Linked DNA regions of Rubrivirga marina. The protein of the gene in region 1 interacts with the protein of each later gene in a pairwise test. Links are inferred from orthologs where the notes say so. Each region holds a gene or a part of one and is shown on either strand. Other genes may lie near its edges. The genes, in order: rpe and eno.

Region 1 (15,023 bases):
CGACAGCGGCTCGCTCCTCGCCCCGTTCGACGACACGGGCGAGGATCTCCTCTGCCTCGACCTCCACGACGACCGGGAAAGGGTCGAAGCGCGACGACTTGTGAGCGGGTTCCGCAACCCCATCGACACTGCCCTCGAAGGGGCCGAGAAACTTTACGTGGCGGAGTTCAGCGAGCCGTACGGGCTCTGGGCTGTGGAGATCAACGGTGCGGACGTCGGCCCGACGCCAGAGGACGCCATCGCCGTCGCCGTCGCGCCGAACCCGCTCCGTGGGGGGGGCGAGGTTGCTGTCACGCTCGCCGCCGCCGGCCCGGCCCGCGTCCGCCTCGTGGACGCCCTCGGGCGGACGGTCGCGACGCTCCACGACGGCCTCCTGCCGGCCGGCACCGCCCGCCTCGACGTCGAGGCGGAGGGACTGGCGGCCGGGACGTACCTCGCCGTCGTCGAGGCTGGTGGCGCGCGCGTCGTGCGTCCCCTGACGGTGGCCCGTTGAGGCCGTCCTAGCTTGGGGCCGCGCCCGCCCAGGTCCCGTGCTCCGCTTCGCCCTGCTCACGTTCGCTGCCTTCGCTGCCATGGAGGTGCTGTCGTACGTCCTCCACCGCTGGCTCCTCCACGGGCCGCTGTGGAAGATGCACCGGACGCACCACGACCCGGCGCACGGCCACGGCGACGGGCTCGAGTGGAACGACCTGTTCGCCGTCGCCTGGGGCGCCCTCTCGGTCGGGCTGATCTGGGCCGGCCGCGCCGACCCGCTGGCGAGCACGGCGTTCCCGCTCGGCGTCGGGATCGCCGTCTACGGCGTGCTCTACTTCGTGCTCCACGACCTCTACGCCCACGGCCGGCTCGGGCCGAGGAAGACCGGCGTGCCGGCGGCGCAGGCGATCAAGCGGGCCCACGGCCGGCACCACCAGTCGCTCTCCAAGGACGGCCAGGAGCCGTACGGCCTCTTTTTGTTTCCGCCGTCGATGGGCCGGCGGTTCGAGCGGAAGCGGGACCGCCCGCCTCGGTGAGCCGCCCGAGGCGGGCGCGGTGGGAGGGGTCATCGCGCAGCGGTGACGACGGCCCGGAGTCCCCCCTCGTGCGGGCGTACCGCGACGGAGGCGACTTCGCCGTTCGCCCGCGTCCACGTCGAGACGACGGCCCCGCCGGCGTCCGCCTCCGCGACGCGGGCCCACCCGTCCTCGCGGAGGACGGCCGCGAGGTGATCGGTGAGGTCCGCGACGGTCTGCGGACCGCGCGTCTCGATCCGGATCGTCGCGGCGTCGAGCCCTCCGCTCCCAGCCGACCGATAGCCCTCGAGGCGCTGGCCGGCGAGGACGTGGCCTGGCGGCGGAGCAAACGAGGGGAGCTCGATGTGAGTCCTCGGCCGGTCGGCCGGGTCGCACCTGGAGCCATAGTTGGAGGCCGTCACGTATGACCCGCCGGCCTGCCGGGCCGAGAACGTGACCTCCGCCGACCGGCTGCCGCCCTTCCAGCACAACTGGAACTCACGCGGGGTCGGGCGCTGGTCGAGGGACCACCCGCCGGGGAGCGCGGCGGCATAGGCATCCGCCGCGGCCTCGGGATCGAGCGGCAGCCGGCCGAACGCGATGGCGCCCGTCCTCGCGTCCGACTGCGAGGGCAGGAGGGCCTCCGTATCCGTGGCGAAGCCCCCCAGGATCACGGCGTCGGCGGGGAGGAGGGAGCGGTCGGCCCCGTCTGGGGCCCGGCCTGTAACGAACACCATGTCGCTCTCTGGCGAGAACGTCCCCACGACAGCTTGGAGGACTTCGGCGGCCAGGGCCTCGTCGATGGGCTCCTGGGCGGCCACCGGTGGGACGAGAAAGGCGAGGGCGAGAACGTGGCGGATCATGGCGGATCTGTGGTGGGATTGAAGGCCAGGATAGCGATCTCAGCGGACAAGGTTCGAGACAGGAGGAAGCGCCTGCCTGCTGGCGGTAGCTTGGGGGCGCCTCCTGCCCCTGCCATGTCCGAGCCGTCGTCTGCCCCCCCGTCCGCCTCCTCCGAGGAGGACCGCGCGACGGTCCAAGAGGCCCTCGCCGGCGACCAGCGGGCCTACGAGCGACTCGTCGACAAGTACCAGGGCCCGCTCCGACGGCACGTCGGGAAGATGGTCCGCGACCAGCAGCAGGTCGACGATCTCGTGCAGGAGGCGTTCGTCAAGGCCTTCGGGAGCATCGAGAGCTACAACCCGGACTACGCGTTCTCGACGTGGCTCTACCGGATCACGACGAACCACACGATCGACTACATCCGGAAGAAGAAGCTCCCGACGCGCTCGATCGACAAGCCGATCCAGACGCGCGACGGCGAGCTCCAAATGGAACTGCCCGACTCGACGTACCGCCCAGACAAGGCCGTCGTCCGCGACCAGCGCAACGCGATCCTCCGCGAGGCCATCGAGGCCCTCCCGCCGAAGTACCACCGCGTGATCGTCATGCGGCATCAGGAGGAGATGACCTACGACGAGATCGCGGCGGAGCTCGACCTCCCGCTCGGGACCGTCAAGGCCCACATCTTCCGGGCCCGCGCGCTCCTCAACAAGACGCTCCGCGACCGCCGCGACGAACTCGAGTAGGCCCGCCTCGGGGGTCCGCTCGCAGTAGAGACACGATGCGCCGCGTCCCCACTGCGGGTCGAGGACGTGCCGAGCGTTAGCAGGAGATCGGCGTCCCGTCGGTCGACATCTGGATGTCGTCGGGGCCCGGGCCCGTGATGACGGCCTGGACGTAGAGGTCGAGGTCGCCCGGGTCGCCACTGTCCATGTCGTACTCGGCGTCGACGCCGATGAGGCGGGCGCATCCGGCCCCGGTGTCGGTAAAGGCGTACTGGCCGTTCTGCGTCGCGTAGACGCCGAGGTCGTCGGCGACGTAACCGAGGCGGGTGAACGTGAGCTCGGCGAAGCCCTCGCCCGCCTCGGGCCCGTCGAAGACGGGCGACTTGAGGCTCCAGGCCTGCGCCTCGGCCGCGATCCGGACGGCCTCGTTGGTCATGGCGTCGAGCCTCGACTTGCGCTCGTTCTCGTCGAAGGCCTCGATCCCAATGACGACCGCGAGGCCGACGATGACGACGGTGAGGACGAGGAGGAGGAGTTGCTGCTGTCCCATGGGTGCAGGGGGAAAGGAGTCGCCCGGCCCCTAAGCGAACCCCGTGCCTGCGCGCGCGAGGGTGCTCCACGCGCACCCGCCCGTGGGATTGGTGGCGGGGGATGGTGAGTCACCGTCCCACCTCGTCGGCCCAAACACGGCCGTGGCGGGCGGCCGAGATCCGCACGGGCGGTTCATTTTCTCCGGCCGACGGGTCGTCGGGGGGCGTCCCGTTACGGCTCGGGGGGCCGGCCGACGCGGCAGAGGGCGTCGACTTGGACGAGGAGCCGCGCGAGGTCGTCGCGGACGCGGCGGAGACCGGCGCCGAACGACGGGCTGGGGAACGGGCTCGACTGCTGGCTCGCCTCCAGCCGGCCCACGCGGGCGGCCACGTCGCGGAGCGATGCGGACAGATCCTTGAGGACCCGGATGCGGTCCATGATGGGGGGACGGGTCGAGTCGCGAACGTACGCGACCGGGCGGTCTGCTTTGAACGGAGCCCCGAATTGGACCCCGAGCGTACCGAGGGAGCGGTCTTTTTTCCGAGTTGGAAGCGCTTCGGGGCTGCGGCGGCGGCTCGGTTTGGTTGCCCGAACCGGGGCGCCCCGCTAGCTTCCGCGGTATGCCGGTCACGTCCCCACCTCGCCGCCGCCCGGCTCGCACGACCGCGGGCCCCTGCGCGACGGCGATTACGCGAACGCTCGGCCCCTGGGGGGCGGAGCGTCGCCGGTGATCGGAGCCGCCACTCGGCGCTCGTCTCACTCGGTCCGCCCGCCTCCCCTCCGGAGCGCGGGCGTTTTTCGTCTCGCCCATGCCGTCTTCTCCCCACGTCTCCAAGTTCGGGGGCACCTCCGTCGCCACGCCCGACCGGATCCGCCGCGTCGTCGAGCTCGTCGCGGCCACGCCGGCCGAGGGTCGGAAGGTCGTCGTCGTGTCCGCCCTCGGCGGCACGACGGACGACCTCCTCGCCGCGCTCGACGCCGCGCTCGCCCGCGACGGCCACCAGGCCGCCGTCGACGCCGTCCGTCAGCGGCATGAGGCCGCGGCCGACGCGCTCGCCGCGCCCGAAGACCGCATGGCGCTCCAGGCGACGCTGGACGCCCGCCTCGGGGAGCTCACGGAGCTCCTCGACGGCGTCTCGCTCCTGCGCGAGGCCACGGACCGGACGCGCGACGCCGTCCTCGCCACCGGCGAGCGGCTCTCGGCCCCGATCGTGGCCGCCGCCTTCCGCGCCGCCGGGCACGCCGCGACGGCTCTCGACGCCGCCGGCCTCATCCGCACCGACAGCCGATTCGGTAGCGCCACCGTCGACCACGACACGACGCGCCGGCTCACGCAGGGCGTGGTCGGCGATCTCCCCGCGGGCGAGGTCGCCGTCGTCACGGGCTTTATCGGCTCGACGGCGACCGGCGTCACGACGACGCTCGGCCGGTCCGGCTCCGACTACACGGCGACGATCCTGGCCGCGGCGCTCGACGCCGCCGAGTGCGTCATCTGGACCGACGTGGCCGGCGTCTACACGGCCGACCCGCGGCTCGTGCCGGAGGCCGTCCCGCTCCCGCGCCTGAGCTACCGCGAGGCCGCCGAGCTGGCCTACTTCGGCGCCCAGGTCCTCCACCCGCGGACGATGCTCCCCGTCGAGCGGGCCGGCATCCCGATCCTCATCAAGAGCACCCTCGACCCGAACGAGGCCGGCACGCTCATCTCCGACGAGACCGACGCGCTGGACCTCCGCGTCAAGGCGATCTCGTCGGTCCGCGACGTGGCCATCGTGATGGTCGAGGGCGGCGGGATCCAGGCCGTGCTCGGCGTCGGCGCGCGGCTGTTCGAGGCGCTCTCGGGCGCCGGCGTCAACGTCCGGATGACGAGCCAGGCGTCGAGCGAGCAGAGCGTCTGCTTCGTGGTCGACGGCGACCACGCCGAGGACGCCGTCGCCGCGCTCCAGGACGCGTTCGCGGTGGAGCTGGAGCGGGGCGACCTCCGCCAGATCTACGCGATCCCCGGCTGCGCCGTCGTGTCGGCGGTGGGGGAGGGGATGCGGCACCAGCCCGGGCTGGCGGGCCGCCTGTTCGCCACGCTCGGGCGCGCCGGCGTCAACGTGCTGGCGATCGCGCAGGGAGCGGCCGAGACCAACATCTCGCTCGTCGTCCGGCAGGAGGACGTCCGGGCGGCGCTCCAGGCGCTCCACGAGGCGTTCCCTCTCCGCCGCGCGCGCGTCCACGTCGTCGTGATCGGGACGGGGACGGTCGGGCGGAAGCTCGTCGAGATCCTCGACGCCCATGCGCCGATCCTGATGGAGCAGGACCGGATCCACATGCGGCTGGTCGGGCTGGCGAACTCGCGCAAGATGGCGTGGGACGCGGGCGGCCTCCCGCTCTCGGTCCAGATCCTCGACGGCGACGCCGAGGCGGCCGACCTCGACGCGCTCGACGAGAAGCTCCTCGCCGGCGGCCTCGAACGGCGGATCGTGGTCGACGCGACGGCCTCGGAGGCCGTGGCCCGGCGCTACGTGACGTGGCTCGAGAACGGCGTCGGCGTCGTCACGCCGAACAAGAAGGCCAACACGCTCGACATGGCGTACTACCGCCAGCTCCGCGAGGCCGCCGGCCGGCGCGAGGTGAGCTACCACTACGAGACGACGGTCATGGCCGGCCTCCCGGTCGTGTTCACGGTCCGCGACCTCCTCCGCTCGGGCGACCGGATCGACCACGTCGAGGGCGTGTTCTCGGGGACGCTCGCGTTCCTGTTCAACCAGCTCGCGGACGGCGCGTCGTTCTCGGAGGCCGTCCGCGAAGCGAAGGCGCGGGGGCTCACCGAGCCCGACCCCCGCGACGACCTGACAGGCGAGGACGTGGCGCGAAAGCTCCTCATCCTGGCGCGCGAGACGGGCCGCGAGGTCGAGCGCGCCGACCTCGAGGTCGAATCGCTCGTCCCGCCCGAGCTGGCGGACGTCTCGGTCGAGGCGTTCATGGACGGCCTGGAGGGCCTCGACGCGGCGTGGGCCGAGCGCGTGGCTGCCGCCGAGGCCGAGGGCAAGCGGCTCGCCTACGTCGGCCAGATCACGGACGACGGCCTGAGCGTCGGCGTCCGGGCGGTCGGAGCCGAGTCGCCGTTCGCGCGCTCGCGGGGGACCGACAACGTGATCCTCATCCAGTCGGCGCGGTATCACGAGACGCCGCTCGTGGTCCAGGGCCCCGGCGCCGGCCCCGACGTGACCGCCGCCGGCCTCCTGGCCGACCTCGTCAAGGCCGCCGAGCTCATGCCGTAGCGCGCGTCGGTCGATCTTCCATCGTCCCGTTTCCCCCTCCGCCCATCCCGTGTCATCCTGAGCGGAGGCCGCAGGTCGGAGTCGAAGGATCTCTGGCGAGCACCGCGGCCGGGCAGCGCTCCCGGCGTGAGCTTGAGACCTGGTCGCACTAGAGACCCTTCGACTCGCTCCGCTCGCTCACGATGACGCCAGGGGCCGCCGCGACTCAATTTCCCGACTCCCCCCGCCTCGGTGCCGAGGCGGACCGACCCGACCCCATGCCCGACTCTGTCACCGCCTTCGGACCGGCCTCGCTGTCCAACCTCGGCCCGGGCTTCGACGCGCTCGGCCTGTGTGTGACCGGCCTCGGCGACCACGTCGAGGCGTGGCGGACCGACGCACCGGGCGTCACGATCGAGGGTCCGCCGTCGATCCCGACCGACCCCGAGAAGAACACGGCCGGCCGCGCGGCGCTCCACGTCCTCCGCACGTCGGGCGCCGAGGGCGGCGTGGGGCTGCGGATCGAGAAGGGCGTGCCGCTGGGGTCCGGCGTCGGCGGGTCGGCGGCGAGCGCGGTGGCGGGCGCGTGGGCGGCGAACGCCGTGCTCGGGAGCCCCTTCGACAAGCCCGGGCTCGTGGACGCCGTCCTCGAGGGCGAGTTCGCGGCGTCGGGGAGCTACCACGGCGACAACGTGCTGCCGGCCCTGTTCGGCGGGCTCGTGCTCACGTCGCCGTCGGACCCGCGCGCCTACCGGCGCCTCGCGTTGCCCGAGGCGCCGCCGATCGCCGTGATCGTGCCGCATGTGGAGGTCCTGACTCGGCAGGCGCGGGCCGTGCTTCCCGGGACGGTGCCGCACAAGGATGCCTCGGCGCAGGCGGCGGAGCTGGCGTTCCTCCTCGCGGCGCTCCTGGAGGGCGACTGGGCTGAGGTCGGCACGCACCTCATGCGTGACCGGCTCGCCGAGCCGCACCGGGCGACGCTCGTGCCGGTGTACCGCGCCGTGAAGGCCGCGGCGCTCGACGCGGGCGCGGCCGGCTGCGCGCTCACGGGCTCCGGCCCCGCCATGTTCGCCATCCCCTCCGACGGCGCCGACGCCGACGCGATCCTCACAGCGATGGTCGACGCCAGCCGTGAGGGGGCCATCGACGCCCACGGCTGGGTGGCCGAGGTCGACACGGAGGGCGTCCGCACGATCTGATCCTCGCCCCGTCCGCCTCGGCCCTTCGGCTTCGCTCAGGAGAGCCGTCGAGGCGGAGGGACCCGCGCCCGCACCTTCCCCCGACCGACCCGATGAGCGCTCCCCTCTACGTCAGCACGCGCGGCGGCGCCGATCCCGTCCCGTTCCGCGAGGCCCTCTTGGACGGGCTCGCGCCCGACGGCGGGCTCTACGTCCCCACCCACGTCCCCGCCCTCCCGGCCGGCTGGCAGAGCGCGACGGCGCTGGCGGACCTCGGCGGGCGCGTCCTCGCCGAGTGGCTCCCCGAGGTGGACCGCCTCGACGCGCTCGTGATGGACGCGCTCTCGTTCCCGATCCCACTCGTCCCGCTGCGGGGCGGCGGGTGGGACGGCGTCCACGTCCTCGAGCTGTTCCACGGGCCGACGCTCTCGTTCAAGGACGTCGGCGCGCGGACGATGGCGCGGTTGATGGGCGCGGCCCTCGGCGGCGAGCCGGTCACGATCCTCGCCGCGACCTCGGGCGACACGGGCAGCGCCGTCGCTTCCGGTTTCGAGGGCGTCGAGGGCGTCCGCGTGGTGCTGCTCTACCCGATGGGACAGGTGAGCGCGGTCCAGGAGCGGCAGCTCATCGTGGAGCGCGACAACGTCCAGGCCCTCGCCGTCGAGGGCACGTTCGACGACTGCCAGCGGCTCGTGAAGCAGGCGTTCTCGGAGGCCCGGCCCGCGAAGGGCCGGCTGTCATCGGCCAATTCGATCAACATCGGGCGGCTGCTGCCGCAGACGCTGTACTACCTCTGGGCGGGCCGCGAGCTGGCCGTCGCTGGCGCCGAGGGCCCGCCGGCGTTCGTGGTGCCGAGCGGCAACCTTGGCAACCTCACGGCCGGGACGCTCGCGATGCGCGGCGGGCTGGACGTGGCCGGCTTCCTCGCGGCCCACAACGCCAACGACGGCTTCCCGCGCTTCCTCGACGGCGGCGACCCGCCCGCCGGCGACTCCGTGCGGACGCTCTCGAACGCGATGGACGTCGGCGTTCCGAGCAATCTCGAACGCCTCCGGTCGCTGTTTTCGGACGATCAGCTCCGGTCGCTCGTCCGCGGCGAGGCCGTGACGGATGAGGAGACGACGGCCTCGATGCGCCGCGTCCACGACGAGACGGGCTACCTCGCCGACCCGCACACGGCGGTCGGGCTGGAGGCCGCCCGACGGGCCCGGGGGCGGGGCGAGGCGGGGCCGATGATCGTCCTGTCGACGGCGCACCCGGCCAAGTTTCCGGAGGCCGTCGAGGCCGCGGCCGGCGTCGCGCCCGAGGCGCCCGAGCGCCTGGCGTCGCTGTGGGACGCGCCCGTATCGGTCGAGACGATCCCTTCGACGCTCGACGCCCTCCGCGCGCACCTTTAGCTAGCCCCTCCCACCTCGGCGGCTCTCCTGAGCGAAGCCGAAGGGCCGAGGCGGGCCGGGTCAGACGGTGCCGATCTGCCGGAGCCGGTGCCGGACGCGGAGGTACCGCATGGCACCCATCACCGTGACGACGGCGGCCAGCGGGATCGCCGTCCACCCCACGAGGATCGCCCAGGCCGTGTCGATAAAGTGGAGCAGCGTGACGCCGCCGGCCAGTAGTGCGAGCGCGGTGCGGAGGTACGCCAAGAGCGTCCGCTCGTTGGCGAGGACGGTCCGGTCGAGCGCGAGCTGGTCGCGGAGTGTGAGGTCGTCCTCGGGGACCTGGGAATAGGGGGCGGTCATGGGCGCGGTCCGTCAGCGGAGGCCCGGCGGCGGGTTCTGCCGGAGCCGCCGCCCCACGACGACCAGGACGTCGGCGATGGCGACGAGCCCGAGGAGCCGAGCGAGGAGGCCGAAGACGGTCACCGGGCCACGGGCGTCGCACCGTCGGCCGGGCCGGTCACCTCGTCGACCTCGGTGGTCGAGGGGTCCCCGCCGCCCGACGCGTTGACGATCGACACGACGACGACGGCACCGAGCCCGAGGGCGGCGAGGAGGAGGACGATCCAGAAGCGGCGGGTCATGGCAGAAGGGGCGGCTGCCACTCCAAAGGCCGCGCGGCCCTGCTGGTTTCGTCCCCGCCCACGCTCCAGGCTTTCCCCACCGGGTCGCTCAGTACAGCCCCACCGGGTCCACGTCGAGGTTCACGCGGTGACCGGACGGCGTCTTGACGCGTCCCTCGGCCGTTCGCACCAGCGACGCCAGCACCGAGGCGGGCAGGGAGCGGGGTGCCTTCACGAGAAGGTGGACGCGCCACCACCGCTTGACGCGGCCGACGAACGCCGGCACCGGGCCGAGGACCTCGACACCGGCCACCCGGCCCGCCTCGGTGCGGAGCGCGGCGCCCCAGCGGTCGGCGAGCGCAAACGTCGAGCCCTCATGCGGTCCCTTGACCTCCACGCCGACGAGCCGGCCGTAGGGCGGGTACCCGAGCGCCATCCGCTCGCCGAGCTCGCCGAGGGCGAAGCCGTGGAAGTCGTGGCGGAGGGCGAACTGGAGGGCCGGGTGCTCGGGGTTGCGGGTCTGGAGGAGCACCTCGCCCGGGAGGTCGTGGCGCCCCGCTCGCCCGGCGACCTGCGCCAGCAACTGGAACGTCCGCTCGGCGGCGCGGAAGTCGGGGAGGAGCATCCCCGTATCCGCCTCGACCACGCCGACGAGCGTGACGCGCGGGAAGTCGAGGCCCTTCGCCACCATCTGCGTGCCGAGCAGGACGTCGGCGTCGCCGCGGCCGAACCGGTCGAGGATCTTGCGGTGCGCGCCCTTCCGGCTCGTCGTGTCGAGGTCCATCCGCAGCACGCGGGCCTCCGGGAAGACCTCCTCGATCTCCTCCTCGACGCGCTGCGTGCCGCTCCCGAGAAGCGCCAGCGCCGGGCTCCCGCACGACGGGCACGGGCGCGGAATCCGCTCGGCCCGGCCGCAGTAGTGGCACCGGAGGTTGTGCGACGCCTTGTGGACCGTCAGCGAGACGGCGCAGTCGCGGCACGCCGGCGTCCAGCCGCAGTCGTCGCAGGTGAGGACGGGGGCGTAGCCGCGGCGGTTCTGGAGGAGGATCGTCTGCTCGCCCTTCGCCAGCCGCGCCGTGATCGCCTCGCGGAGGTCGTGCGACAGCGCGCCCTTGAGCCGGCGGATCTGGCGCTCGCGGGTGAGGTCGATCACCCGGACCGGCGGCAGCGGCGCCGGCTGGCGCGTCGTCCCGTCGGGGCCGCGGACGGGCACGCGCTCGGGCATCTCGAGCCGGGTGTACTTCTCCGCGTTCGCGTTCGCGACCGTCTCCATCGACGGCGTCGCGCTGCCGAGGACGCAGACGGCGCCGGCCCGGTACGCCCGCATCACGGCCACGTCGCGCGCGTGGTAGCGCGGGGCCGGGTCGAACTGCTTGTAGCTCGCCTCGTGCTCCTCGTCCACCACGACGAGCCCGAGATCCCCGACCGGCGCGAACACGGCGCTCCGCGGCCCGATGACGATGGGGTAGACGCCGTCGCGGATCCGCGTCCAGGCGTCGAGCCGCTCGCCGGGGCTCATCCGGCTGTGGAGCACGGCGACGCGGTCGCCGAAGTGGGCCCGGAAGCGGCGGACCGTCTGCGGCGTGAGCGCGATCTCGGGGACGAGGACGATGGCGCTCTTTCCACGGTCGAGCGCCTCGCGGAGCGCGCGGAGGTAGACCTCCGTTTTCCCGCTCCCCGTGACGCCGTGGAGGAGGAACGTCTCGGCGCGCGCGGTCTGAATGGCGCCGACGATGGCTTCGAGCGCCGCCGTCTGTGCCGGGTGGAGGTCGAGCGGCGCCGCGGGCGGCACGGCCTCGACGTCCATCCCATCGGCCCTTCGCTCGACCTCGGCGTCGAACGCCTCGACGAGCCCGTGCGTCTCGAGGCTCTTGACGGTCGAGGAACTGGCGCCCGTCGCCGCGAGCGCCTCCGCCTGGAGGACGACCTCGCCCGCCTCGGCGAGCCAGTCGAGGAGCGCGCGCTGCTTCGCGCCGCGGACCTCGGCGTCCTCCGCGCCGTCGCCGAGGCGAAGGTGGCGGGCCGTCTTGGCGGTCACGCTCGCGTCCTGGACCTCGTGCTCGACTTCGAGCACGCCGGCGGCCTCCATCCGTCGGAGGAGGTTCTGGGGGACCGTCTTCCGGTTGAGGACCTCGGCGAGAGCCGCCACGGGGAGGCCCGTCCCGTTCCTCTCGTGGAGCGCGCGGAGGATGGCGCGGCCCCGCTTTTCGTCCCAGGCGTCGGGCGGGGCGAGCGCGCGGGCGACGCGCCGGCTCTCGACCTCGGTCCCGCTCGGGAGCGCGGCCTTGACGGCCTCGCCCCACGCGCAGAGGTAGTACTCGGCGACCCACCGCGTGAGCGCCAGCAGGTCGGGCGGGAGCGCCGGACGCGCGTCGAGGACGTCATGGAGCGGCTTGAGCCCGTCGGTGCCCCCGTCGACCCGCTCGGCGACGACGCCGGTGATTTGGCGCCGCCCGAACGGGACGAGCACGCGGGCGCCGGGGACCGCCTCGGCGGCCATCTCGTCCGGCACGCGGTACGTGTACACGCCGTCGACGGACGTGAGCGGGACGACGTGGGCGAGCGCGGCCATGCCACAAGCTACCGAGGCTGGCAAACCGACTCGCCCCGCCTCGGTGCCGAGGCGGGCCTAGCTGCAGCGGCCGTCGCTCCAGTCCTGGTGGCCACGGCCGGGCTGGCAGCGCGTCTGTCGGCCGGCGGCCACGAGCTCCCACGTCGGGCCGTAGGGCGCGTACGTCAGCCGGAGCCGCTCGTCGCGGACCGAGTCGTCGCGGAGGCCGAGGGCCGTCACCAGGACGGTCGCCTCGTACGACGTCTCCTCAAGCGCCTCGATGCGGACCTCGTCGGCGTCGTAGCGGCGGGCGAGGGCCTCAGCAGCGACCTCGGGCGTCGAGGCCGCGTTGTAGTCGGCGAGGAGGTCGTCGGCCGGGGCGAAGGGGCCGAGCGCGGCGGGGTCGGTCGGCGGGGTGGGCTCCGTCGATCGGGGCGAGGAGACCGCGCTGGACGCCGGGCCGTCGGGGAGGCGGCGGAGGTCGGCGACGAACTCCGCGGCTTCCTCCAGCGAGAGCGGTCGGCAGCCCCCCTGCGTGTCGCTGAGGAAGAGGATCCCGGCCCCGTCGAGCTCCACGAACTCCGACACGATCGTCCCGACGCCCCAGACCTGGGCGCTCGTCCCACGCGGGTCGTCGCCGGCCTTGTACAGGCGGATCGTTCGGCCGAGATCGCGGATCGTCACCGCGGTCGAGACGATCGGGTACTCCGGTCCGCCGAGACCCTCGTTCGCGCCCGAGACCTCGAAGCAGGCGCCATCGGCGCGGCGGTAGCCGAGGGCATAGTTCCCGAACCGGCCGTCGCTGTCGGCCGCGAACCGGTCGAGCGCAAACGCGCCGACGTCGCCCGGCACGAGCGCGGGGAACGGGAGCCCCCGGAGCGACGCCCGCTGATCGGAGGTCAACCCGTCGAGGCCGGCCTCCTCGACCGGAGGCGGCTCGTAGGGATCAGGGTCGTACGGGTCGTTGGCCGAGGGCGGGCCGGCGCAGGCGGAGAGCACGACGAAGGCGGCGAGAAGGCGGCGCATGGCGAGGGGCGGGTGGGAGCGGACCTACGCGCGGCGCGGCGCGAGGTGCCTACGCCCGGAGAGCCGTCGCCTGGCGGAACGCGGTCACATTGGCCGCCACGTCGCCGCGGAAGACGGCGCTCCCGGCGACGACGACTTCCGCCCCGGCCTCGACGATCCTGCGAACGTTGTCGGGTGCGATCCCGCCGTCGACCTCGATGACGGCCCGGCTCCGGCGCCGGTCGAGCAGGTGGCGACAGCGGCGGACCTTGTCGACGGACCCCTCGATGAACGCCTGCCCGCCGAAGCCGGGGTTGACCGTCATGACGAGGACGAGGTCGAGGTCGGGCGCGATCTCCTCCAGCGTCTCCAGCGGCGTCGCCGGGTTGAGGGCCACGCCGGCCCGGCAGCCGAGGGCGTGGATGGCCTGGACCGTCCGGTGGAGGTGCGGGCACGCCTCCTGGTGGACCGTGATGGTGGCCGCGCCCGCCTCGGCGAAGGCGTCGAGGTAGCGGTCCGGGTCCTCGATCATGAGGTGGACGTCGAACGGCGTGCCGGTCTCGTCGGCGAGGGCGCGGAGACCGCGCATGACGGGCGCCCCGAACGAGATGTTCGGCACGAAGTGGCCGTCCATCACGTCGATGTGGAGCCAGTCGGCGCCGGCGTCGAGGGCCTCGCGGGCGTGCGCCTCGAGGCGGCCGAAGTCGGCGGCGAGGACGGAGGCGGCGAGGATCACGAGAGCGAGGGCGGTGCGTTCAGAAGCTAGCCCGACCGCTGCGCGCGCCACCGAAAGAAGGCGGCGGCCGCGCCGGCCAGCGCCACCGCGAACGACTGGAACAGCGGCACCGCGAGCGGCGCCGACGCGCTCCGAGGCCCGGGCGCGACCACGAACGCCATGACGTACAGCCCGACGGCGAAGAACACGGCCAGCACCAGCCCGCCGAGCACGGCCGCCTCGGCCTGGACGGTGCCCGCGGCCCACCGGGCCAGCGCCACGAACACCACGTAGGGCAGCAGCGAGATCATCACGACGGCCGCGACCGACTGCCACGGCCGCTCGCCGGCCGTCGCGAACACGACCCCGGCCGTGAGAACGACGGCCGCGGTGGCGACGAAGCGGGTGAGGCGGGCGAGGTCGCCGGGTTGGGGGGCGGTCACAGACAGGGACGGGGCGGGCCCAGAAGCTAGGCCCGCCCCGCGTGCGGTCTCTCCGAAGTCGCCGGCCGGCGGGGGAAGTCGCTGGCAGGCAGAGAGACCGCTCTTGAGTGTATCGGCTGCTTAGGCCTCTTTCCCAAGCGGCGAGTGGCCGCACTCGGTGCAGCGGTACTCGCCGCGGAGCGTGTTGGTGTACCAGGGCGTCGTGCGGCCGCAGTGGGCGCACTCGCCCCAGTACGAGGCGTGTCGGATCTGGGCCGCAGCGAAGAGGCCTTCGAAAAGGGTCGGGAAGCGGAGGCGGAACGTCATGGCCGTCGGGGTTGTGGGGGGAGGCGAATCAACCCCTCGGCCGGCCGGATGTTGATCGTTGGATCCACCGGAAGCGCTTGCCCCACAATCGCTTAACAACAAAGCGCTTCCCGAACCGCTTCCGTCCTACACGGGGCGATGCGGCCTTCACGCCGGCCGCTCGGGGCCCTCACGGTCCGTCCTCCGGACCGTCACGCTTCCCGAACAGACGGGCGCCTCCACCCCCGCCTCGACGCCGAGGCGGGGGGGGGCCGCCGCGGCGCCGCGACGGGGTCAGGCCGGGATGAGGCCCTGCTGGCGGGCGTACTCGAACACGCCGCCGGCCTCCAGAATCCCCGCCACGTCGCCGAGCGGCTGGAGCGCCCAGCTCTCGCCCGTCGTCACGTTCGTGAGCGTCCCGGCCTTCGTGTCGAGCTCGACCTCGTCGCCGGTCCTCACTTTGTCGTTCAGCGTCTCGGGCGTCTCGAACGGGGCCAGGAAGCCGCCGTCGACC
Region 2 (15,142 bases), 2.7 Mb from region 1 along the record:
TGGCGATCGCCGTCGCCAGCGGGGTGCTCGGACCGTTTGGCGATCTGGCCGAGAGCCACTTCAAGCGGTCCGTTGGAGTCAAGGACTCGGCGGCGTGGCTGCCCGGGCACGGTGGACTGCTGGACCGGATCGACGCGACGCTCGTCGCGGTGCCGGCCGTCGTGCTCTACTTCGAGCTCACGCGGGGGCTGCTCTAGCCCGCGCCGCGCTGCGTCATTCGTCCGCCTCGGTGAGGAGCCCGAGGCGGACGAGGTTTGGGCCAGATGCGTCCCTGAGACGTGGGGCTGGATTGTGAATCACACGTTGGATGCCGCGGTGCGGAAACACGCGATGCCGCACCGCGTCAAAGCGATTGATCCACTCCGCCCTCATGCCTCGCCTGATCAAACGCTACGGGAGCCGCAAGCTCTACGACACCACCGACAGCCGCTACGTCAGCCTTGAGGAGGTGGCCGGGTTCGTCCGTTCGGGCGAGCGCGTCGAGGTGGTCGAGAACAAGACGGGCCAGGACGTGACTGCCGCGGTCCTCACCCAGATCATCTCTGAGGAAGGCCGCAACGGTCGCGGATTGCTCTCGCCCGGGTTCCTCCACGACCTCCTCCGGGTCGGCGAGCGGGCCCTCAAGGCCGGCGAGAAGGCCGTCGAGAGTGGGCTCACGCAGGCCCGCCGCGGCGTGGACGACCTCACCACCAAAGCCGTCGACCGGATCCGCCCCGGCGGACTCGTCGGCGAAGTCCGCGACGAGATGGACCGACTCCGCGCCCGCCTCGACGGGCTCGAGCGCTCTCTCTCCGAGCTGGACGACGACACGAAGACTTCCGACCAGTAACCCCCCGGACTCCGTCCGAACAGCCCCCCAACCCCCATGGCTACCACGACCACCCAGGACCTCCAGAAGGAGATCAAGAAGACCGCCGACACGGCCGTCAAGACCGCCAGGACCACCGTCGAGTCCGTCCAGCGTGACCTCACCGAGGCCGCGGGCGACGTGCAGGACGCCGCGCACAAGGTGTTCCTCGCCGGCCTCGGCGCCCTCGCGATGGCCGAGGACGAGGGCTCGAAGGCGTTCAAGAAGCTTGTCAAGAAGGGCGAGAAGGTGAAGCTGCCCGGCCTCGGCATGGACCGCGTCCGCGCCGTCCGCGCTCAGATCACTGGCGAGGCCGAGAAGGCGGCCGACGACGTCAAGGGCCGCGTCAGCGACGCCCGCTACTTTGCCGGCGAGAAGGCCGACCAGGCCGAGGCCCAGCTCAACGACACGGTGACCACTGTCATGAAGCGGCTCGGAGTCCCGACGCGGACGGAGATCTCGGAGCTCACGGCGAGCGTCGAGCGCCTCACGGCCCAGATCGAGCGCCTCAAGGAGGAGCGTGTCGCCTCCACGACGCCCACCCTCGAGGCAGTCGGCGGCGGCTGGTACGAGATCCGCCTCGGCGACGTCGTCGTCGAGAAGGTCCAGGGCAAGGACGAGGCGGAGAAGTCCCTCCTGCGCGTCCAGGAGCAGCGCGCGTAACCTCCCGCTCCGACTTCCGCCAGCGGGCGGGCGCGGACCGACCGTGCCCGCCCGTTGTCTGTCCACTCCCCCGATCCCATGCAGCTCACCGATCACCACCGGACCGGCTACGTCGGCCTCGCGCTCGCGGGCGGCGGCCCCGAGGGCGCCATCTACGAGATCGGCGTCCTCCGCGCGCTCGACGACGCCCTCGACGGGCTCGACCTCAACGACGTCCGGGTGACGGTCGGCGTCTCGGCCGGCGCCTTCGTCGGCGCGTCGCTGGGGAACGGGATCACGACCGCTCAGCTGGTCCGGTCGGTGGTGGGGGAGGAGCCGACGGAGCACCCGTTCCGTCCCGAGCTCTTCCTGTCGCCGGCGTTCCGCGAGTACGCCCGCCGCGGGCTGAGGGTGCCGCTGCTCGCGTGGGACGCGCTCCGCGAGGCGCTCGACGACCCGAAGGGAACGGGCGGGTTCCTGTCGTCGCTGGTGGCCCACCTCGGGCGCGCGCTTCCGGTGGGGGTGTTCGACAACACCCCGCTGCGGGAGTATCTCGAGGCCTTGTTCTCCGTCCAGGGTCGGACGAACGACTTCCGTCGACTCCGCAACCCGCTCTACGTCGTCGCGACGGACCTCGACTCGAGCGAGACGGTCGTGTTCGGCTCCGAGGGGGCGGACCACGTGCCGATCTCGCTCGCCGTCCAGGCCTCGACGGCACTCCCGGGGCTGTACCCGCCCGTCGAGATCGAGGGCCGCCACTACGTCGACGGCGTGCTCAACAAGACGGTCCACGCGTCGGTCGCGTTCGGCCACGGCGCGGGCCTCGTCCTGTGCGTCAACCCGATCGTCCCGGTCGACACCGCGCGGGCGGTCGCCGATGGGGCCATGCGTCGCGGCCGGCTCACGGACCGCGGGATGCCCGGCGTGATGAGCCAGACGTTCCGGACCCTAATTCGCAGCCGGATGGACACCGGCATGGCCGCCTACCGCGACCGCTACGTCGACGCCGACCTGCTCCTCTTCGAGCCGCGCCGCGACGACTACCGGATGTTCTTCACCAACGTGTTCTCGTTTGCCTCTCGGAAGGAGGTGGTCGAGCACGCCTATCGTTCGACGCTGGAGCAGCTCCGCGACCGCGCCGACGAGGTCGGTCCGGTGCTCGAGCGCCATGGCCTCCGGCTCCGCGAGCACGTCCTCGCCCGGAAGCGCTTCGACGTCTGGGAGAGCGTTGGCCTGGGGGGGGACGAGCCGCTGATGCCGTCGACGGTCGCCACGCGCGACCTCCGCGACGCCCTCGCCGACCTCGACGAGTGGCTGGGCTGAGTCGCCGAGGCGGGCGCCCTAGGCGTCCGCGATCCGGAGGTGATCGACGATCCGGCGCACGCCGGGGACGCGGCTGACGAGCCCGAGCACGTCCTCGCGCACCGCTGACGACGGGAGGGTGCCGTAGAGCGACACGGCGCCATCGTGGACGTAGACCGTCAGCCCCTTGACGGGCAGCCCGCCAGAGCGGACGCCGTCGCGGATCCGCCGCGCGACCGACTGGTCGGCCGTCGTCTTCGCCCGAGCCGCCTGGTGGCGGTCGACGAGGGCGCGGAGAGCGGGGGGGAGGCCGTAGCCGAGGACTTGGGCGCTGGCGGACAAGGGCGTGTGGGATGGGCCATCGGATCCCTCGGCAAGCGACGTGCCAGGGCGTGCGCAGCGCCGTGGTGTCGTCGATTCGGGCACGCGAGTCCCATCCCCGCTCCGTTTCGAAACGCCGGCGTTCCGTCGGTCCCGGCCGCGCCCGCCTCGGGCAGCCGGTGGTCCGACCTAGAACCCGAGGCCGCCGCCGCTGCCAAAGCCGCCCGTGCGGACCGTCGAGTTCGGCACGTCGAGGCGGAGGAAGTCGCGGAGGAACCCGCTCTTGACGTAGAGCGACACGGCGAACAGCTTCGTCACGCCGATGGGCTGCCAGTTGATCGCGAGCTCCCAACAGTGGAGGTCGCGCCGGAGCCCGAGCCGCGTCGTCGTGATCTCCATGGACGTGAGATCGACGCCGGTGCTCCCGGTCAGCGACCAGTTCTGCGTCAGCCGCGTGTTGAACTGCGACACGTCGAGCGTCGCGAGCGTCCGCCCGTCGCTGACCGCCGTCGGGGCGGTCCGGTTGATCGTGATCCCGAGGGCGACCGACCAGGGCGCTGAGTAGTCGACGTAGCCCACAGCCGCGCTCCGTGGGAGGATCGAGCTCGGGTCGTACGGGTCGCCCGGAAGCGGCGGGCTGTACACCGGACGGACGTCCGTGGCGCCCGAGCGGCGGGCCGACTGGAAGGTCCGGCTGATCTGGACGTTTGAGTTCGTGAGCCGGAGCGGCCGGCCGTTCGTCTCGAAGTACGTCACGGGCGAGGCCGTCGCCAGGGTGTCGACGGCGTAGGCTGAGAAGTTGGCGCTGCCGCTGGCGTTGAACCCGTAGGCCGTCGTCGTGAACCGCGCGGAGACGGGCCGGATGGGCTGCTGCTCCGCCGCGAAGTTGTACCCGCCCGACAAGCTCAGCGAGAGGAGCTGGTTCGTCTGGCTCCGCTCCTCGCCCGTCGAGTCGACGCGGACCGTCCGCCCCACGAACGTGTTCTGGACCGACAGGTTGAGCGCCCGCGTCGGGTCGGTCGGGATCGTCGGGTGGATCGCGTAGCGGCGCGTCCGGTTCGTGGAGTCTACCTGGACCTCCTTCACGAACCCGAACGCGGCGTAGTCGGGCTCGAACGAGAGCGACGCCTGCGGCGTGACCGTGTGGCGGATCCCGTCGAGCGCGCCGATGCGGATCGGGAAGGTCCCGTACAACTCCGTCGAGGCCGACGCGCTCAGCGCGAACCGGCGGACCGGCGTGAACCCCGGGTCGCTCGTCGTCACCACGCGGTTCAACTCGGACTCGAACGTCTGGACGACGGCCTCGTCGGCCCAGGTCTCGGTGAACGTGAGCGTCGGGCCGAACGTGAGGTTGTAGCGCGGGACCGAGAACGAGGCGTTGATCGGGACGGTCTGGACCACTTGGTAGTCGAACCGCCGCGTGTCGCAGGCCCGGTCGTCGGGGTCGGCGCAGGTCGCCTCGGCGAACGCGCTGGGGCTGAACAGCGCGTCGAGGGCGGAGACCCCGGTCGAGTCGCTGAGCGGCTGGTAGGCGAAGGCGTTCTGGGCGTTGGCGGTGTAGCTGAAGCTGATCTTCTCGTACCACCGGTCGTCGCGGCCGGAGCGGAACGGGAAGCGGCGCTGCTGCGAGAACGACACCTGCGGGAGCGTGGCCGTCGTCCGGTTGTTGGCAAAGTCCTGGAACGCCTGGACCGACGCGTTTAGCGACCGCCCGACGCTCGGCCACTGCTGAGCGTACGACACCGACGACGAGGTCGACGCCTGGAGCTGGTCGCTCACGTTGTCCGACGCCAGCCGCTGGCTGACCGACTGGAGGTTCACGCTCGCCGTGAGCCGCTGGCCCGCCGGGAACGACTGGTTGTGGCTCCACCGGAGCCCGACCGGCGTGCGCGGCGCGTAGTTCGGGTCCGTCGGCTCGCCCGTCACGATCCGCCCGTACTGGAGCCCGACCTGCCCGCTGTAGGCGTAGCGCTTGTTGTACCGGAACTGCCCGTCCAGCTGGAACGAGCCCTGCGTGCCCACCTTGCCCGTGAGCTGGGCGTCGAGGTAGTCGCTGATGGCCCAGTACCAGCCGACGTCGTCGAGAAAGATCCCGTACGCCGAGTCGCGGCCGTAGCGGAAGGGGAGGGGCCCGCTGCGCCGGCCCTCCGCCGCCGGGAAGTAGCCGAACGGGAGAATGAGCGGCATCGGCACGCCCAGCAGCTTGAGCTGGACGGGCCCCGTGAACACCCGCTCGCCGTCGACGACCTTGATCCGGCCCGCCTCGACGGCGTAGTGGGGGTGGTCGAGGTCGCACGTGGTGTAGGCCGCGTCCTGGGCGAACACGACGTGCGCGTCCTGCTGCTTGAGGATGCCGCCGAGGAGGTAGCCGTCCTCGATCTGCGTCCGCGCGCCGGTCACGCGGCCGCGGCGCGTGCGGAGGTTGTAGACGACCTCGCGGCCCGAGAACTGGCCCTCCTCGCCCTGGAACTGCGGGATGCCGACCTCGCCGGAGTCCGACGGCACACCCGACGCCCGCAGCACCTCGCGCGCCGATTCGTAGTCGACGCGGCCGGCCGAGATCTGCGCGCCCTCGTACTCTGTCTGCACGTTGCCGAAGAGCGACACCACGTCGCCCGGACCGTCCGGCTCGGCCCCGCCCCGAGGCGCCAGCGTCACGCGGAGCGAGTCGGTCGCGATGTAGCGGACGGCCCGGTCGAGTCCGCCCTCCGCGGCCGGGGCGCGGGGGACGGGCAGTGCGATGGGAGGCGCTGGGGTCTCCACCGTGTCCGGCGCCGCCCCCGTGTCGGTCCGCGGGACGACCGAGGCGGGCGGACTCGTGAGCGAGTCGGTCGGAGCGGCCAGCGTGTCCGCGACGGCGGGTGTTCCTGCCTGAGCCGTGTCGGGGACGACGACCTGGGCGCTGGCGGACGCCGCCAGCAGGAGGGCCAGAAATGGGAGGAGGCGGACCACGGGACCCGAACGGTCGCCGCGGCGGCTTCGTGCGCCCATGGCCGCGCTAGGCCGCGTCGTCGATGTGCTCGAAGACGAGGCGGGCCGCGCCGAGCATCGCCACGTCGTTGCCTCGCGTCTCCTGCACGATCTCGATCCCTTCGCAGAGCGACGGCATGGTCCAGCGCTTCATCGCGTCGCGCGCCGGGTCGAGCAGAAAGTCGCCCGCCCGCGACACGCCGCCGCCGACGACCACCTTCCGGATGTCGAGCAGGTTCACGATCGAGCCGAGGAGGACGCCCAGCTTGTGGCCGGCCCAGGTGAGGACCTCGCGCGCGGCCTCATCGCCCGCCAGCGCGGCCGCGTGGACCCGTTGGGGGGTCACGTGCTCGAGGTCGCGGCCCGACGTCGCGTAGAGGTTCGTTTCCCGGGCGAGGAGCTGATAGCGCGCGTGCCGCGAGAGGAACTTCTGCCCGAGGTAGGCCTCCAGCGCGCCCGCCACGCCGGTCCGGTCGTAGGGCCCCTCGTAGTCGATGGTCATGTGGCCGATCTCGCCCGCGGCGCCAGTCGTCCCGCGGAACAGCCGGTTGTCGACGATGATGGCCCCGCCGACGCCCGTCCCGAGCGTGACCATGATGAACGAGTCGAACGGGACGCCGGCCCCGTAGAACGCCGAGCCGAGGGCCGCCGCGTTCGCGTCGTTCTCGGCGATGATCGGGCCCCGCACCTCGATCCCCGCCTCGGCCATCCGCGGGCCGATGTGGTCGGCGAGGCGGACCCGCTCCCAACCGGGGATGTTCGGGGGCTTCGTCACCGTCGTCCGGTCCATCGACACGACGCCCGGCACGCCGACGCCGATGCCCTCGACGTGGCCGTGGGCCTCGAACCCCTGCACGACCCGCTGGACGCCCTCCACGATCCGGTCGAGCACGCGCTCTGGGCCGTGCTCGGCCTCGGTCGGCAGCGTCGCCTGTCGGACGATCCCGTCGGTCCGCTCGACGAGCGCGACCTTGAGGTTCGTCCCGCCGAGGTCGACGCCGACGGCGTATTCCGGGGTGGTCTCGGGCATCTACTCCGACGCTTCGACGCGGTAGACGCGCTCGCCGGGGCGGCGCATCCCGTACTCCTCTCGGGCCACCCGTTCGAGCGTCACGTCGTCGAGGCCGGCGTCCAGCCGGGCCTCCAACGTCTCGTTCTCTTTGGCGAGCCGCTGGTTCTCGACGGTCAGCCGGTCGAGCTCGTGGGCGTAGCTCGCCCGGCGGTACACGCTGTGGCTGTCGAAGAACGCGACCCAGAGTCCGAGCCCGATCACCCCGGCGATCAGGACGTTCCGGCGAAAGCGCTTGCTCATGGCGACGGGTGGGGGGATCCCTGAAGGTAGCGAGGACCGGCGGGGCCGCCCACCACGGTCGCCCGGTCTAGAACCGGAACGCCTCCATGCCCGGGTAGATCGCCGCGTCGCCGAGGAGCTCCTCGATGCGGAGGAGCTGGTTGTACTTGGCGAGGCGGTCGCTCCGCGAGGCCGAGCCCGTCTTGATCTGGCCGCACCCGCAGGCGACCGCGAGGTCAGCGATCGTCGTGTCCTCGGTCTCGCCCGAGCGGTGGCTCATGACCGAGGCGTAGGCGTAGCGGTGGGCGAGCTCCACGGCCTCCATCGTCTCGGTCAGGGTCCCAATCTGGTTCGGCTTGATGAGGATGGCGTTGGCCGTGTCCTCGTCGATCCCCCGCTGGAGCCGCGTCGTGTTCGTCACGAACAGGTCGTCGCCGACGAGCTGGATCTGCTCGCCGACGGCCTCGGTCAGCGCGGACCAGCCGTCCCAGTCGTTCTCGTCCATGGCGTCCTCGATCGAGATGATCGGGTACTCCTCGACCCAGCCGGCCCAGAACTCGACCATCTCCTCCGACGAGAGCTTCCGGTCCGGGTCGGACTTGTAGAAGACGTACTTCCCGTCCTCGTACATCTCCGACGCGGCGGGGTCGAGCGCGATGTAGAGGTCCTCGCCGGCCTCGTAGCCGGCCTGCTCGACGGCCTCCAGGATGACCTCAATGGCCTCCTCGTTCGAGCCGAGGTTCGGGGCGAACCCGCCCTCATCGCCGACGGCCGTCGAGTACCCCTTCTTCTTGAGGACCGCCTTGAGGTGGTGGAACACCTCGACGCCCATCCGGAGGCCCTCCGAGAACGTCTCGGCGCCGACGGGCATCACCATGAACTCCTGGAGGTCGACCGAGTTGTCGGCGTGCTTGCCGCCATTGATGATGTTCATCATGGGCACCGGGAGGCGCCGGGCGTTGGCGCCGCCGAGGTAGGCGTAGAGCGGGAGCCCGGCCACGATGGCGCCGGCGCGGGCGGCCGCCAGCGACACGCCGAGAAGCGCGTTGGCGCCCAGCTTCGACTTGTTGTCGGTCCCGTCGATCTCGAGCAGCGCGGCGTCGAGCGCCGGCTGGTCGAGCACGTCGAGGCCGATCACCTCCGCCGCCAGCGTCTCGTTGACGTTATTGACGGCCGTGAGGACGCCCTTGCCGAGGTAGACGTCGTCGTCGCCGTCGCGGAGCTCGACGGCCTCGTACTCGCCGGTCGAGGCGCCGGAGGGCACGGCTGCGCGTCCCACGGCCCCGTCGTCGGTGATCACGTCGACCTCGACGGTGGGGTTGCCCCGGCTGTCGAGGATCTGGCGGGCGTGGACGGAGGCGATGACGGACATGGCGGGTCGGGGGAGGGGAGGGCCCCAAGATACCGGCGACGCCCGCCGGAGTGCCCAACGAGCCACCGTTTCGATACGCGGAATGCGGGCCGACTCCCTCCGCCTAGGCGCCAAGGGGGGCGGGACGAGGCACCAGCAAGCGTGTGGCGTCCTGCTGTCCCGGTCTTGGACTCGTGGGGGGCGGCTGTGACAAAAAAAGCCGGCCGCCCTCCGAAGAGAACGGCCGGCGAAACGGTCCGCCTCGGTGTCGAGGCGGAGCGGGTCAGGCTAGCGGACGCGCGTCGTGCACGAGCCGTACGCCCCGAGGCTGGCCGAGACCGACTGGCCCGGGCTGAAGCCCTCGAGGAAGTACTGGTCGCGCGACGGCCCGGCCCGCTCGTAGCCGGCGGCGGCGCGGCGGGCGCTGGCCGCGATCTCCGCGCTCGAGCTTGAGGCGGCCACGTTTCGGTAGATGTCGGCGAGGCACCAGTACGCGAACCGGCCCCGGAGCGACGACGGGCGGCCGACCGACTGGGCGATCAGTCCGGCGCGGCGGTACAGGCTCGGGCCGTGGTTCGGGAAGTACTCGAGCGCCCGGTTGAAGTCGGACGACGACCCGTAGGCGCTCACGCCGCGCGAGTAGAAGAAGTCGGCGCGCTGGGCGTTCGACTGGGCGTTCGTGATGGCCCGGTTGAAGAGGTCGTTGCCCCTGCCCGACTCGCCGTCGCGGTAGGCCTGGAAGGCCAGCGCGAGGAGCGTCCGCGGGTTGTCGACCTGGCTCGTGATGACGTCGAGGCGGAGGATCTGACTCCGGATCTCGGCCACGTCCTCACCGAGCGCCTCCAATCGGTCGGGTTGCTGGAGCACGACGCCGAGGAGTTGCAAGGCCTCTTGATCCCCGATGGACCCCCCTCGGAGGTCGGCGATCAGCGCCTCGACGGCCTCGTCGGAGCCGACGGAGACGCCACCCTGCTCGGCCGGGTCGGTCTCGATGTAGTCGGCGTACTGCGTGTAGCTCTGCTGCAGCGCCGCGTCGTCGAGGGCCGCGGCGATCTGGCGGATAAACTCGGCCCGGTCCGGGTTCGGCTGCTCGGCCCCGAACTCGTCGGCTGAGGCGTTGAAGAGCTGAACGATGTACCAGTCCTCGAGGCTGTCCGGCTGGGCCTCGAACGCCCGGTTGAACGCGTCGAACTGGCGCTCGGCCGCGTCGTCGTAGTAGGCGCTGTTCTGGAAGAAGAAGAAGCCCTCGCGGAGGTCGCGGAGGTACGGGTCGTAGGCGATGTTCTGGGCCCGCATCGCCTCGACGCCGGCCGCGCGGGACGCGAGCGCCGAGTCGAGGTAGGCCACCTTCTCGGTCCGGTTGGTGGAGTCGACCTGGGCCGCGAAGTCCTCGTAGATCGAGGCCATCCGGAGGTAGTTCCGGTCGTCGGGGTCCTCGCCCGTGAACAGCGGCTCGTTCTCGAGGAGCCACGTGATGTAGGGGTAGGCCGCGCAGTAGTCCCCGTTCCGGTAGTACTCGGACCCGAGGCTGAAGTTGGCCCGCGTCGTCTCCTGGATCAGGACGTACGTGTCGGCGCAGTAGTCGCCCGGGCCGTACGCCGTCGGCGTGTCGGGCACGAACGGCGTGTCGTCGCGCGAGACGTTCCCGCCGGTCGAGGGTGGCGCGCTGCACGCGGCGAAGACGCCGAAGGCGAGGAGGAAGAGGGCGAGGCGGGTCGGTCGCATGGGCCGAGGGTGTGTCGTGTCGAGAGGGGTGAGAGTGGGGCGAGCCCCGCGGAACCTAGTCGAAGCGGCGGCGGACGAACCAGCGCTCGCCGAAGTTGAGCGTCAGCGTCCCCTTGAAGAACGTGTCACGGACGAGTACGCCCTCGGCAGAACCGCGGGTTCCGACCTCGAGCCCGAGGTCGAACCGGGCGCCGGTCAGGCGGTTTGGGACCGAGACGCCGCCGGTGAGCGCGAGCGTCGTGACGTCCTCGCCGGCCGGGGCGTAGAGCCCGTTCTCGGCGTACCCGCCGATCCGGTACGACGACCGCTGGAACACGCCCGCGCGGCGGTCCCGGCCCGCCGGCGTGATCTCGAACCCGCCGCCGACGCGGACCCGGTCGCTGAGCAGGTCGAGCCCGGTGCCCGGGTCGTAGCCGCCGACGGGCAACGAGCTGTCGAAGCCGGACCACGGCTCGTACGACGCGTCGAGCGCGGCGAGCCAACGGAGCCCCGAGAGGTAGGCCACGCCCCCGCGGACGGCGAGGGGGATCGTCACGTCGCCGTCGACGGAGAGGCTGCCGTCGGGGGCGCGGAGCGTGTCGCGGTCGAGGCTCTCGCCGAGCGTGACGGTCCGCGAGGCGTCGAGGGCCGCGGGGAGTCGGACCGAGGCGGCGACCGTGAGGGCGTCGTCGTCGGTGGCGAGGTTGCGGGCCGTGACCGCCGCGCCGAGCGTGGCGGTGATCCCGCGGAGCCGCGTCACGCGCGCCTGGCGGGTCTCGAGAAAGACGTTGTCGTCGAAGTCGGTCCGCTGGAGAAGCTCCTGCGAGCCGAACAGGACGTCGGCGGAGGCGCCGAGTTGGAGGAACGACCCGACCTTCGCGCCGACGCCGGCCGAGAGCTGCTGGAGCCCGCCGGCGCCCTCCTGGTTGAGGGTGTACGGGGCCATGTCGCCCTCGACCGAGAGCGAGTCGCGGATGGCGGCCCGGTAGTTGACGCGCGAGAAGGGGCGGTAGGCGAGCGTGACGCCGAGGCGGCCGGGGAGGAGCGGGACCCCGAGGTGGAGCGACGACAGGTCGCCCGCGGTCCCGACGCTGGCCTCGTCCGTGAGCGCGTCCTCGCCGCGGACCGTCGCGAGGCTCGCGCCCGCCGAGAACGTCGTGAGCGCCTGGTCCGACCAGAGCGCCGGGTTCGACAGGTTCACGTACGTCCCGGACCGGAGCGCCGTCGCGGCGTGGCCCAGCGCGACCGACTGGGACGACCCGAACTCGACGCGCTCGCCGAGGCCGTACAGCGAGTAGATCGAGCCGTAGTTGTTCTGCCCCTGGGCCCGCGCACCGGCGCAGACGACGAGGGCGAGGAGGAGCGCGGAGAGGCGCATGGACACGAGAGGGGTCAGAGCGGGGGACACGCGAGCGGCGCGGACGTTGCTACTCCGGCGCGGAGCCGACGAGGGTCAGCGTGAACCGCGGGCCGGGGTCGGGCTGCGACTCCGGCAGGAGGAGGGGGAAGATGTCGAGCGAGGGGATCCCCGTGACGGATCGCAACTCGTACCGCTCGAAGGCCTGCGCGGGGTCGAGGAGGAGCGCTTGCACCTGCTGTGTCAGCCCCGTCGTCGCGACGACGGTCAGCTCGCCCGAGCCATCGTACACGACGCTGTCGGAAAGCCGGACGAGCTCTTCTTCACCGTCGACCGTGCGGATGCCGTAGAGGAACGACCGGCTGGCGATCGGGCGGACGAACGCCCCGTCGCGAGCCAGCGACGCGTCCAGTGGCAGCCGGATGCGGGCCCGCGCCAGCGGGGTCGACCCGATCGGCGAGAAGTCGGCGTCGAACCGGACCGCCGCGCCGGGGCTGGCGCGGACGCCGAGCGTGCCGCTGGGCACCATCGTCGGGGCCTCGGTGGCGATTGACGAGAACACCTCGGAGAGCGGGAAGCGGACCGTGTCCTCGCCCACGACGACGCGGAGCCCGGAGCCCTCGCTGGCGAACGTGTTGAACCCGAAGACGACGCCGGGCGCCGCCACGAACGAGGCCGGCACGTCAAGCGCGAAACCCTCGAAGTCGTCGTCGAAGTCGTCGCTGAGGAGGAGGGCGGCGTTCGCGCTCACCCACGCGTCGGGCAGGTCGAACCGCCGGAGCGTGTCGGACGCGACGACGGTCGTAGTCGAGAGCACGTCGCCGGTCGCGAACAGCGTGTCGGCCGGGTAGCTCGTGTCGACCTCCCAGCTGCCCTGGATCTCGCGGAGCTCGAGCGGGAGGGCCGTCGTCGTGTCGCCGTAGGCGTAGGCGCGGTCGAGCTCGAGCCACGCGTCGGTCACGTCGCCCGCCTCGGCGTCGCCGTCGAGGGTGCTGGGCTGGAGGAGGTCGACGTAGGCGACGGCGCGGGCGTCGCCGAAGACGGGGTCCACCACGCGGCCGGCGAGCACGCGCGTCTGGATCGCCGTCGTCGTGCTGGTGGACGCGATGCCGATGGCGACCGTCGTGTCTGGGACCTCCGTGTAGGTCGTCACGGGGACCGTCCGGACGTTCGGATCGAGCTGCTCCTCGTCGATCAGGCCGAGGCCGACCCCGGCGGGGTCCTGGCAGGCGGAGAGGAGGAGGACGGCCGCGGCGGCGGCGACGGTGAATCTCACGGGGGGCGGTGTCGGTCGGGGGGACGGGGCGCCTTCCCAACGACGCCCCGCCGCGATTCGCATGAGGGCGCGCCGAAAGGGACGACGGACCTCCAGCCTAGCGAGTCTGCGAGGCGCCCGACCGGGCGGATCCTGCAAAAAAGCGACGCGGCCGGGCGTCGCTGCCCGGCCGCGTGCCGTGTGGGAGGGGCGTGGGGGCTACGCCGCGAGGGCTGGTCCGAGCGACGTGTACAGCTCGGCGGCCGTGTCGGCGACGGCCTCGGGGTCCTCGCTGAGCGTCGGCCCGGTGGGCTCGCCGTCGGCGGCGCGGTCCGAGCCGGCGTAGGCCGCGGCGTCGGCCGTGTCGAGGCCGATCTGGCGCATCGTCTTCCCGGCCCAGCCGGCCGGCAGGCCGAGGCCCTCGGCCTCCTCGGCCGTGAGCGTGTGGCTGTACCCGTCGTCGCCCTCCGGCGTGTAGACGGTCCGGACGCCCGACAGGACCTCGCTGTCGCCGAGCTCCTCCTGCAAGACGTGTGGCACGAACGAGCTGATCCAGCCGGCGGCGTGGACCACGTCGGGTCGCCAGCCGAGGTTCTCGACGGTCGAGAACGCCGCGCGCGCGAAGAAGAGGGCGCGGGCCGGGTTGTCCTCGAACACCTTCTCCGACTTCCGCTCCTGGTGGAGCCCCTTCCGCTTGAAGAAGTGGACGGAGTCCATGAAGTAGACCTGGAGCCGGATGCCCGGGATCGAGGCCACCTTCACCTTGAGGGTGTCCTTGGCGTCGCCGGCCTCGATCTCGGCACCGGACAGGCGGATGACTTCGTGGAGCCGGTTCCGGCGCTCCGACACCACGCCGTAGCGGGGCATCAGGATGCGGGGCTCGACGTCTTTGTGCTCCTGGAGCGCTTCCGGGAGGACCCGGAGAACCTGGGAGACCTCGGTGGTCTCGGAGAACGGGGCGACTTCTCCGGCGACGAACAGTACTCGCATCGATGGGGGACGGTGGGACCTCGATTCGGCGCGTGAAAACTAACTCCGTTGGGGGGGGGGCCGCCACCGTGCTCGCCGAGGCGCTCGTATCATGGTCGCTCGCCCGGCCTCCGACCCGTGACCAAAGCTCAGATCGTCGACCGTATCGCCGAGGCCACCGGCCTCACCAAACTGGAGACGGAGGCCGTGGTCGACGGGTTCATGCACACCGTCCTCGACGCCGTGTCGGAGGGCGACCGGGTCGAGCTCCGAGGATTCGGCACGTTCAAGTCCGTCGAGCGCGCGCCCCGCACGGCGCGCAACCCGCGGACCGACCAGCCCGTGCCGGTCCCGCGCCGGATGGTCCCCGTCTTCAAGCCCGCCCAGGAGTTCCGCCGCCGCGTCGAGGAGGAGGGGGCCGAGCGGCTGGTGGGTGCGGAGGACGACGCCTAGACGACCCATGCCGGCCTGCGACTCGTGTGGCGCGAGCCTCGACCCCGAGGCCACCGTCTGTGACCTGTGCGGCACGCCCGTTGCCGCGACCCCGTCGGTCTCGGCGGACCCGCCGGCCGAGTCGGTCGAGGCGGAGGGCCAGCCGCGGGCCGGAGCGGCCTGCCCCGCATGCGGCCACGTGAACCCGCCCGGGAGCCGCTTCTGCAACGCCTGTGGCGCCGACCTCCCCGTCGAAGCGCCGACCGCCACACCCGCCCCCGCGGCTCCGACGGCGGGCGAGCGGCCGTCGTCGGCCGCCGGGAAGCGCGGGCTGATGGTCGTCGGCCTCGGCGTGCTCGCCGTCGTCGCGCTCTACGGGCTGACGCTGCTCTCGCCCCGCGACGCCCCCGAGCCGGCGCCGGCCACCGAAGAGGTCGGGGAGGCCGCGCCGATTCCCGAGGGGGCCCCCCCGCTTCCGGACTCGCTCCAGGCCGCGGCCGACCGCTTCGCCGACCTGGGGACGGCAGAGGGGTGGTACGAGTCCGGCCGGTACTATCTCACGGCGGCGTTCAACACGGTCCAGACCGACCCCACGTCGAGCGTCCGCTGGGCGCGGCGGGCCATCGAGGACTTCGAGCGGAGTCTCGCGCTCGAGGAGGATCCGCAGGTCCGCGTGGCCCTCGCCGAGGCCGCGACCTTCG

What was found.
Region 2: the proteins of rpe (region 1) and eno interact in binary tests that used the Escherichia coli proteins (3 or more experiments, as listed by UniProt). The link is inferred for Rubrivirga marina from one-to-one orthologs.

What each region holds. Positions count from the first base shown.
Region 1 is NZ_MQWD01000001.1:339,467-354,489, reverse strand. The notes cover bases 11,970-14,772. They hold rpe (ribulose-phosphate 3-epimerase), read right to left. Parts: upstream 13,803-14,772; coding sequence 13,137-13,802; downstream 11,970-13,136. Other genes in these bases: BSZ37_RS01330 (hypothetical protein), read right to left, coding at 14,345-14,530; BSZ37_RS01335 (hypothetical protein), read right to left, coding at 13,829-14,224; BSZ37_RS01345 (hypothetical protein), read right to left, coding at 12,140-13,087; priA (replication restart helicase PriA), read right to left, coding at 11,970-12,082. In the rest of the region: BSZ37_RS01400 (PQQ-dependent sugar dehydrogenase), read left to right, coding at 1-493; BSZ37_RS01395 (sterol desaturase family protein), read left to right, coding at 531-1,010; BSZ37_RS01390 (hypothetical protein), read right to left, coding at 1,040-1,852; BSZ37_RS01385 (RNA polymerase sigma factor), read left to right, coding at 1,967-2,578; BSZ37_RS01380 (hypothetical protein), read right to left, coding at 2,655-3,107; BSZ37_RS01375 (hypothetical protein), read right to left, coding at 3,320-3,526; thrA (bifunctional aspartate kinase/homoserine dehydrogenase I), read left to right, coding at 3,898-6,354; BSZ37_RS01365 (homoserine kinase), read left to right, coding at 6,612-7,532; thrC (threonine synthase), read left to right, coding at 7,625-8,908; BSZ37_RS01355 (DUF202 domain-containing protein), read right to left, coding at 8,969-9,250; BSZ37_RS21745 (hypothetical protein), read right to left, coding at 9,370-9,531; more of priA, read right to left, coding at 9,620-11,969; BSZ37_RS01325 (LeuD/DmdB family oxidoreductase small subunit), read right to left, coding at 14,804-15,023. UniProt on the Escherichia coli protein: Catalyzes the reversible epimerization of D-ribulose 5-phosphate to D-xylulose 5-phosphate.
Region 2 is NZ_MQWD01000001.1:3,078,849-3,093,990, forward strand. Bases 6,604-9,525 are described here. They hold eno (phosphopyruvate hydratase), read right to left. Parts: upstream 8,746-9,525; coding sequence 7,462-8,745; downstream 6,604-7,461. Other genes in these bases: BSZ37_RS12930 (ROK family protein), read right to left, coding at 6,604-7,112; BSZ37_RS12935 (FtsB family cell division protein), read right to left, coding at 7,113-7,394; BSZ37_RS12945 (hypothetical protein), read right to left, coding at 9,013-9,525. Also shown: BSZ37_RS12900 (phosphatidate cytidylyltransferase), read left to right, coding at 1-197; BSZ37_RS12905 (polyhydroxyalkanoate synthesis regulator DNA-binding domain-containing protein), read left to right, coding at 371-829; BSZ37_RS12910 (phasin family protein), read left to right, coding at 866-1,510; BSZ37_RS12915 (patatin-like phospholipase family protein), read left to right, coding at 1,589-2,812; BSZ37_RS12920 (BON domain-containing protein), read right to left, coding at 2,831-3,133; BSZ37_RS12925 (putative LPS assembly protein LptD), read right to left, coding at 3,302-6,064; more of BSZ37_RS12930, read right to left, coding at 6,111-6,603; more of BSZ37_RS12945, read right to left, coding at 9,526-10,449; BSZ37_RS12950 (hypothetical protein), read right to left, coding at 10,505-11,806; BSZ37_RS12955 (hypothetical protein), read right to left, coding at 11,856-13,061; BSZ37_RS12960 (glycogen/starch synthase), read right to left, coding at 13,260-14,030; BSZ37_RS12965 (HU family DNA-binding protein), read left to right, coding at 14,148-14,462; BSZ37_RS12970 (zinc-ribbon domain-containing protein), read left to right, coding at 14,470-15,142. UniProt on the Escherichia coli protein: Catalyzes the reversible conversion of 2-phosphoglycerate (2-PG) into phosphoenolpyruvate (PEP). It is essential for the degradation of carbohydrates via glycolysis.